DNA from 2 places in the Klebsiella sp. A52 genome. Region 1 is predicted to be linked to the other one. Evidence: predicted binding sites of a transcription regulator. Region 1 holds the regulator's gene; the other holds the start of a gene.

The links. The regulator ArgR, encoded in region 1, controls arginine synthesis, uptake and breakdown. The targets are predictions, from matches to a motif close to ANTGAATAAAAATACANT.
Region 2: a site for ArgR is predicted at 1,558-1,575, ahead of argA (amino-acid N-acetyltransferase). Genes of this name have one in related genera too.

Annotation. Positions count from the first base shown of each region.
Region 1 is NZ_CP074437.1:1,860,062-1,864,483, forward strand. It holds gene aaeB (p-hydroxybenzoic acid efflux pump subunit AaeB) at 1-286, shown strand, start outside; gene KGA69_RS08750 (barstar family protein) at 371-646, shown strand; gene yhcN-B (DUF1471 family stress response protein YhcN-B) at 697-963, opposite strand; gene yhcN (peroxide/acid stress response protein YhcN) at 1,064-1,327, opposite strand; gene argR (transcriptional regulator ArgR) at 1,708-2,178, opposite strand; gene mdh (malate dehydrogenase) at 2,719-3,657, shown strand; gene KGA69_RS08775 (GntR family transcriptional regulator) at 3,789-4,418, shown strand; gene KGA69_RS08780 (GntR family transcriptional regulator) at 4,405-4,422, shown strand, end outside.
Region 2 is NZ_CP074437.1:2,349,138-2,353,559, forward strand. It holds gene argA (amino-acid N-acetyltransferase) at 194-1,525, opposite strand; gene amiC (N-acetylmuramoyl-L-alanine amidase AmiC) at 1,752-3,005, shown strand; tRNA gene KGA69_RS11075 (tRNA-Met) at 3,092-3,168, opposite strand; tRNA gene KGA69_RS11080 (tRNA-Met) at 3,214-3,290, opposite strand; tRNA gene KGA69_RS11085 (tRNA-Met) at 3,336-3,412, opposite strand; gene mltA (murein transglycosylase A) at 3,625-4,422, shown strand, end outside.

The sequences.
Region 1 (4,422 bases):
GCTGGCGCTGACGCTGATTATCGCGCACCAGCGTCTACGCGATGCCCCGGTGCCGGTAAACGAGGATTTGTCGGCCTTCCACCGCCAGCTGCGGCGAACCGCCGATCACGTTATCTCCGCCGGCAGCGATGATAAGCGCCGCCGTTACTTTACCCGTCTGCTGGAAGAGCTTGATGTTTATCAGGAAAAACTCCTTCACTGGCAGGCGTCGCCCCAGGTCACTGAGCCGGTGCGACGGCTGGTCGATATGCTGAAGAAATATCAGCACGTGCTCACCAACAGCTAAGCTGCGAACCGACGCCCCGGCGTCGGTTTTTTTATCGCTATACTTATTTGGTGTAGAGGGACAGAGCTTAAGGGGCGCCGGGCAATGACTATTTATACCTTTGATTTTGATGAAATAGCTGAGCAACAGGATTTCTATCGCGAGTTTTCCCGCGCCTTCGCGCTACCGGATAAGCAGGTGGATAACCTCGACGCGCTGTGGAGCGCGGTGACGGGAGGGCGCTTACCGTTCCCGCTGGAGATTGAATTTGTTCATCTGGATGAAAAACAGCGTCGTCGCTTTGGCGCGTTAATTTTGCTGTTCGATGAAGCGGAAGAGGAGCTGGAAGGACTACTACGTTTCAATGCCCGTTGGGCATAAAAAAGCCCCCGGCAGGGCGGGGGCAAGTCGTCGGATAAGACGACGAGGGTTTATTTGTACAACTCAGCAGTCGCGTGCCAGCTGTCGCCGGTACGAGCTTCAATAATGCGGTAGCTGCTGGCGCCTTCTTTCTCGGCTTTAGCCGCCAGTTCCTGGCGCATATCCATTGGCGCGCTACCTACTTGAGATACAGAGATAGTGCCCATTGGTTGCAGATTTTGTGCTTGATCGGCGTTCACTTGCTGTACGGCTGCGCTTGCGCCGAAAGAGAGAACAGATGCCAGACCCAGGGATGCGATGATAATTGCGCTTTTCATAATCTTTACTCCAACCATTTGTGCAGCGGCGGGAGATTTCGTATGAACCCAGGCCGCTGAAGAGATACTGTTTCAGTTAATGACCGACAATCGTTAAAGCTTATTTATAAAGTTCAGCAGTGGCGTGCCAGTGGTCGCCGGTGCGAGCTTCGATAATGCGATAAGAAGAAGCACCTTCTTCTTGTGCTTTTTTGTTCAGCATTTCGTGCATATCCATCGGGGAAGAACCTACCGCGCCGATAGATACGGTGCCCAGTGACTGGCGGCTTTCCGCTTGAGTGCTGTTGATTGAATCAGCGGCGAAAGCGCCAAAGGACAGTACGGATAGCATGCTGAGTGCGGCTACAGTGGTTTTGATTTTCATGATGTTCACCTCGTCGAATTTTATTATTAGGGGGCTTTGTTTCGTGACCCTCATCACAAAATCAAGTATACACTAATCACCAAAAATATTAATACCATGCTAATTGTTTTCAGTGTAAATAATTTCCAAGAAATGTCGTTTTTATAACGTATAAGAATTAGAAATGTCATTCATGGGGTGAATGTCATGATTATTTATATTTAAATCAAATAGATATTGCGCTTTGATCTTTTGTGCGCTTTAGCCGTTATCATTCGGTAAAGGAATGTATAGAGGTGGAAAACCACACTAAATGTTAAAAAAATGCTGCTTTATTTGAAGGTTTGAGGGGGAGCGTTTTGCGGGGAAGAGCCCTCTGGCGGGAACCAGAGGGGGAGCGCTTAGAGTTCCTGTTCGAACAGGACCAGAATCGCGTCGTAGAGATCTTTAACGGAAAAACCGCGGGCAGGGGTGGTAAAGATAGTGTCATCCCCCGCGATACTACCCAGAATACCTTCGGCTTTACCTAAGGAATCCAGCAGGCGTGCGATCAGCTGCGCCGCGCCGGGGCTGGTGTGAATCACTACCACCGCATCGTTATAATCGATGTCCAGCACCAGGTTTTTCAGCGGGCTGGAGGTCGTCGGCACGCCGAGTTCGGCAGGCAAACAGTAGACCATTTCCATTTTGGCGTTACGCGTGCGAACGGCGCCAAACTTTGTCAGCATGCGGGAAACTTTCGATTGGTTGATGTTCTCGAAACCTTCTTCCTGCAGCGCCTGAACGATTTCGCCTTGCGAGCTGAATTTTTCTTCTTTAAGCAGCGATTTAAACGCTTTAACCAGTTCTTCTTGTTTTGCCGAACTACGCATAAGTCACCCAGATTATGGTGGTAAAAACAACATCATTATGCATACAAGTGCATTTTTATGCAAATAATCCGCAAGGGAATAGCGTAAATAATGTTATGAAAGGCGCATATTTTAGCAAATAACCCTGATGAGGAACATGCCTGCATCACAGCGGGTAAATTGCTGTAAAAGTGAAATAAATGTTATGAAATTGATATTGTTTTGCCGAGCGAGCTGGGTGTATTGTAACCAATAGTCGATCCGGTACTACGGCTTTGCTGGATGGCCAGTCTCAGGAAGAAAAATGCGAATTTGCTGCATCATTGCGCGTACCCCGCATTCTTCAGCCATAATTATTGTAATTGTTCATCTTGTGAATTAAGGTCCAGGCGACGGAATAACGAAAGACTATACCCGTCATACTTCGAGCTGCATGTGCGTTGGCTGCAATCGTTCACCCCAGTCACTTACTTCAGTAAGCTCCTGGGGATTCACGCTCTTGCCGCCTTCCTGCAACTCGAATTATTCAGGGTGTAAATTAACCATAATAAGGAGTTTAGGATGAAAGTTGCAGTCCTCGGCGCCGCTGGTGGCATCGGCCAGGCGCTTGCCCTACTACTTAAGACCCAACTGCCTTCAGGTTCAGAGCTCTCGTTGTACGACATCGCTCCGGTTACGCCGGGCGTGGCGGTAGATCTAAGTCATATTCCCACAGATGTAAAAATCAAAGGTTTCTCCGGTGAAGATGCAACCCCGGCGCTGGAAGGCGCTGATGTGGTGCTGATTTCCGCCGGCGTCGCGCGCAAGCCCGGCATGGATCGTTCCGACTTATTTAATGTTAACGCCGGTATCGTTAAAAATCTGGTGCAGCAGATCGCAAAAACCTGTCCGCAGGCCTGCATCGGTATTATCACCAACCCGGTAAATACCACCGTCGCTATCGCCGCCGAAGTGCTGAAAAAAGCCGGCGTGTACGATAAAAACAAACTGTTTGGCGTCACCACGCTCGACATTATTCGCTCTAATACTTTTGTCGCCGAGCTGAAAGGCAAGTCGGCAACCGAGGTTGAAGTTCCGGTCATTGGCGGCCACTCTGGCGTCACTATCCTGCCTTTACTGTCGCAGATTTCTGGCGTCAGCTTTAGCGAGCAGGAAGTCGCGGATCTCACCAAACGTATTCAAAACGCCGGGACGGAAGTCGTGGAAGCGAAAGCGGGCGGCGGGTCGGCGACGCTGTCGATGGGCCAGGCGGCTGCGCGTTTCGGGCTCTCACTGGTGCGTGCCATGCAGGGTGAAAAAGGCGTGGTTGAATGTGCCTACGTCGAAGGTGACGGCCAGTATGCCCGTTTCTTCTCGCAGCCGCTGCTGCTGGGCAAAAATGGCGTGGAAGAGCGTCAGTCTATTGGTAAACTCAGCGCTTTTGAACAGCAGGCGCTGGAAGGCATGCTGGATACGCTGAAGAAAGATATCGCCCTCGGCGAGGATTTCGTCAACAAGTAACATCTCCTTAGCAGAAAAGCCGGAACCGTCGTTCCGGCTTTTTTATCGCCTCATCTCCCTGCCGAATGCGCCGCCTGGCGGCTAAATCTGCTAAAATCCCCGCGTCTTAAGCCCCACGCAATGAGGACGTTGTGAAAAAGATCGAAAGAAAGCAGACCAGGGACCACATTACGCAAATCATTCGCTATCAAATTCTTTCCGGAGCGATAAAACCGGGAGATGAGCTGGCGCAGGAGAGTATTGCTGAGCAGCTAGGGCTTTCACGTATGCCGGTTAGAGAAGCGTTGCAGTCTCTTGAACAAGAGGGGTTTCTGGTGCGCTTGCCTAACCGTCATATGCAGGTATCAAAGCTGGTGCCCGATGATGTTAGCCATATTTTTCGCGTGATCGCGGTGATGGCTGCCGAATTGTTCACTCTCGTGCCGGCAAACCAGGGGGAATTGCTGCTCGGGCGCGCGCAAGCGCTGGCGCAGCCTGGCGACAAAACTCGCGAACTGGAATTTCATCAGTTGCTGATTTCCTATCTTGATAACCGCTATCTGGCGAAGGCGTATCAGCAATTTTTGGATGGATATATTTCTTATGTCATCCTGTATCTGAAAGACGATAGCCAGGAATCGGCACTGATACTACATGAACTGGCTGGAGCCATTAGCCGCGGCGATGTGGGCAATATTGCTCAGGCAACACAGCGTTATTTCCTCATGCTTGCGGAAATTATGCGTCAACATATGAAGGATTGGGAAAGTGCAGAAGCCTAAATTA
Region 2 (4,422 bases), 490 kb from region 1:
GCTATCCGGGAATCCTCCCCCGGTGGCGCTTACGCTTACCGGGGCTACCAACCGACTACCGAACCGTAGCCCGGATAAGGTGCAAGCCGCTATCCGGGAATCCTCCCCCGGTGGCGCTTACGCTTACCGGGGCTACCAACCGACTACCGAACCGTAGCCCGGATAAGGCGCAAGCCGCTATCCGGGGGATCCGTCAGCCCAGGTCTGCCATCAATACCTTCGAACGGCGCTGATAGTTGTACATCTGTTTTTTACTCTCCGGCAGCAAATCAATATCCACCGGGGTAAAGCCGCGTTCCTGGAACCAGTGAATACTACGGGTGGTCAATACAAATAGCTTGCTGAGCCCCATCTGCTTCGCCTGGGCGGCGATCCGGCTCAGGAGTACCTCGCCGCGTGACGAACTACGGTAATCCGGATGCACCGCCACGCAGGCCATTTCGCCAATTTTCTCTTCCGGGAATGGATAGAGCGCGGCGCAGGCGATGGTGGTGTTATCGCGCTGGATGATGGTGAATTTATCTATCTCCATTTCCAGCTGTTCGCGCGAGCGGCGCACCAGAATGCCTTGCTGCTCCAGCGGGCTGATAAGATCGAGGATGCCGCCGATATCGTTAATGGTTGCCCGGCGGATCTGCTCGGCGCTTTCCATGACGATCTGCGTACCGATACCGTCACGTGAGAACAGCTCCTGCAGCAGCGCGCCATCTTCCTGATAGCTAATTAAATGGCAGCGACGCACCCCGCTGCGGCAGGCTTTCACCGCCCCGCGCAGGAAGCGTACGGTACCGGAATTATAGTCTTCTTCCGCTTCCAGCTCCTCTACCCGCGCCTGCGCCTCGTTAGGGAACAGTTCGGAAACGATCTCGCCATGCTGGTCGTAGACCCCCTGCGACGAGCAGAAGCCGATCATCTTTTCAGCTTTCAGCTTTACCGCCAGCTGGGTGGCAATCTCTTCAGAGGTGAGGTTGAAGCTCTCGCCGGTGACGGATACCGCGACCGGGCCCATGAGCACGATTGCGCCGCTGTCCAGTTGGCGATGAATGGCTTCTTCGTCGATGCGGCGAATACGGCCGCTGTGGCAGTAATCCACGCCATCATCGACCCCAAGAGGCTGAGCGATAATAAAATTGCCGCTCACTACGTTGATATGCGCCCCCTGCAGGGGCGTATTGCCGAGGCTCATCGACAGGCGGGCGGTAATTTCTAACTGCAGCATGCCGGCGGCCTGCTTCACCAGCTCAAGGGTTTTGGCGTCGGTGACGCGGGTCTGCTTGTGATAAACCGGTTCGTGGTGATGTTCCGCGAGGTTGGCGTCAATCTGCGGGCGCGCGCCATAAACCACTACCAGGCGAATACCGAGGCTATGCAATAAGCCAATGTCATTGACTATGCTGGAAAAGTTATCATGCTCGATGGCTTCTCCGCCCAGCATGATGACAAACGTTTTTCCCCGGTGCGCGTTTATATAGGGAACAGAATGGCGGAATCCCTCGACCAGTTCAGTGCGACGCTCCTTCACCATGACAAACCCTCAATGCATGATTATTCGTAATAAGTGTATTTTTATTCTGTTTTGCTTCGTGGTGCAACCCCTAATTTGTCACTAATTTGCGAAAACATTGTGACAAAACCTTAGGTGTCAAAGTTTGTTTACCCTTTTATAGATGACAGGTTATGCGGCTTTGGTTAAAGTTTCCGGTCAATCTGTTCATTTTGGCTTCAAACGCGTTTTTTTGCTTGGGAGTGGCATGTCGGGATACAAGTCGGGATTAAGCCGCCGTCGTTTTTTACAAGGGGCGGGCGCCATGTGGTTAATGAGTGTGAGTCCGGTCGGTTTGGCCGCCGCCGCGCAGGTTGTCGCGGTGCGTATCTGGCCGTCGTCGACCTACACCCGCGTCACGGTGGAATCCAATCATGTACTGAAATATCGGCAGTTTGCGTTAAGCAATCCTGAGCGAGTGGTGGTTGATATTGAAGGCGTTAACCTGAACTCGGTCCTGAAAGGGATGGGCGGGCAGATTCGCGACGACGACCCGTATATTAAATCCGCGCGCGTGGGCCAGTTCGACCCGCAAACCGTGCGGATGGTGTTTGAACTGAAACAAAACGTCAAGCCGCAGCTGTTTGCGCTGGCGCCGGTCGCCGGTTTTAAAGAGCGTCTGGTGATGGATCTTTATCCCTCTACGGCCACCGATGTGCAGGATCCGCTGCTGGCGCTGCTGGAAGATTACAACAAAGGCGATCTGGAACGTCAGGTACCGCCGGCAGAGAGCGGGCCGCAGCCGGGGAAAGCCGGGCGCGATCGTCCTATCGTTATCATGCTCGATCCCGGCCATGGCGGTGAAGACTCCGGCGCGATTGGTAAATACCGTACTCGTGAGAAAGACGTGGTGCTGCAGATTGCCCGTCGATTGCGCGCGCTCATTGAGCGTGAAGGCAATATGAAGGTCTTTATGACCCGTAACGAAGACGTGTTTATTCCCTTGAAGGTGCGCGTCGCCAAGGCGCAGAAGCAGCGTGCCGACCTGTTCGTTTCGATTCACGCCGACGCCTTTACCAGCCGTCAGCCGAGCGGCTCTTCGGTGTTCGCGCTCTCGACCAAGGGCGCTACCAGTACCGCCGCAAAATACCTCGCGCAAACGCAGAACGCCTCGGACTTAATCGGCGGGGTCAGTAAGAGCGGCGATCGTTACGTTGACCACACCATGTTCGATATGGTGCAGTCCCTGACCATCGCCGACAGCCTGAAATTTGGTAAAGCGGTGCTGCAAAAAATGGGCAATATTAATAAGCTGCATAAAAATCAGGTGGAGCAGGCGGGCTTTGCGGTACTGAAAGCGCCGGATATTCCTTCGATTCTGGTCGAAACGGCCTTTATCAGTAACGTTGAAGAAGAGCGTAAACTGAAGACCGCGAAATTCCAGCAGGAAGTGGCGGAGTCGATTCTGGCGGGGATCAAAGCCTACTTTGCCGATGGGGCGACGTTGGCCAGACGCGGATAAAAAAATAGCGCCTTCGGGCGCTTTTTTTGTAGCGGTATCTACGGACGACAGAAACAAAAAAACACCCTTGAGGGTGTTCATTGTGTTGGTTGCGGGGGCCGGATTTGAACCGACGACCTTCGGGTTATGAGCCCGACGAGCTACCAGGCTGCTCCACCCCGCGTCCGTGTTTACTCTTCCATCGAGTAAATTTGCTTCTGATTGTAATTGGTTGCGGGGGCCGGATTTGAACCGACGACCTTCGGGTTATGAGCCCGACGAGCTACCAGGCTGCTCCACCCCGCGTCCGCCTCTACTCTTCCATCAAGTAGATTTACTTCAGATTTTAATTGGTTGCGGGGGCCGGATTTGAACCGACGACCTTCGGGTTATGAGCCCGACGAGCTACCAGGCTGCTCCACCCCGCGTCCGTGGAAGCGCACTATACTCCGCTAGCGTTCTGATGCAACCTTTTTTCGTAGAAATCGTCAATTTTGTAAAAAATGGCGACTAAGTAGACAGCGATGGGCGGATTTTTACACAATTTGGGCTGCAGCTCGCTTTCGCGCATTTCATTAGCCGCATGGGTTTGTTATCTTCATCACGCACTAAGGCTTAGCAGCAATAAAGAAGAGATACCATGAAAGGACGTTGGGCAAAATATGTAGCGACAGGGGCGATGTTGGCGATGCTCGCCGCCTGTTCCTCGAAACCGACCGATCGCGGTCAGCAATATAGTGATGGCAAGTTTACCCAGCCGTTTTCATTGGTAAACCAACCTGATGCGGTAGGCGCGCCGATTAACGCCGGCGACTTCTCCCAGCAGGTTGGTCAGATTCGTAGCGCCTCTCCGCGTCTCTATAACAGCCAGAGCAGCGTTTATAACGCGATTCAGGAGTGGCTGCGTTCCGGCGGCGATACCCGCACGTTACGCCAGTTTGGTATTGATGCCTGGCAGATGCAGGGTGCCGATAACTACGGCAACGTGCAGTTTACCGGCTACTACACCCCGGTCGTGCAGGCCCGCCACACTCGCCAGGGCGAGTTCCAGTATCCTATTTACCGTATGCCGCCGAAAAACGGCAAGCTGCCTTCCCGCGCCAGCATCTATGCCGGAGCGCTCAGCGATAACTACGTTCTGGCGTACAGCAACTCGCTGATGGATAACTTCATCATGGACGTGCAGGGCAGCGGCTATATCGATTTCGGCGACGGTTCGCCGCTTAACTTCTTCAGCTACGCCGGGAAAAACGGCTGGCCCTACCGTAGTATCGGTAAAGTGCTTATCGACCGCGGCGAAGTGAAGCGGGAAGATATGTCGATGCAGGCGATCCGTGAATGGGGCGAAAAGCATAGCGAAGCGGAAGTTCGCGAGCTGCTGGAACAGAACCCATCTTTCGTCTTCTTTAAACCGCAGTCCTACGCGCCGGTGAAAGGG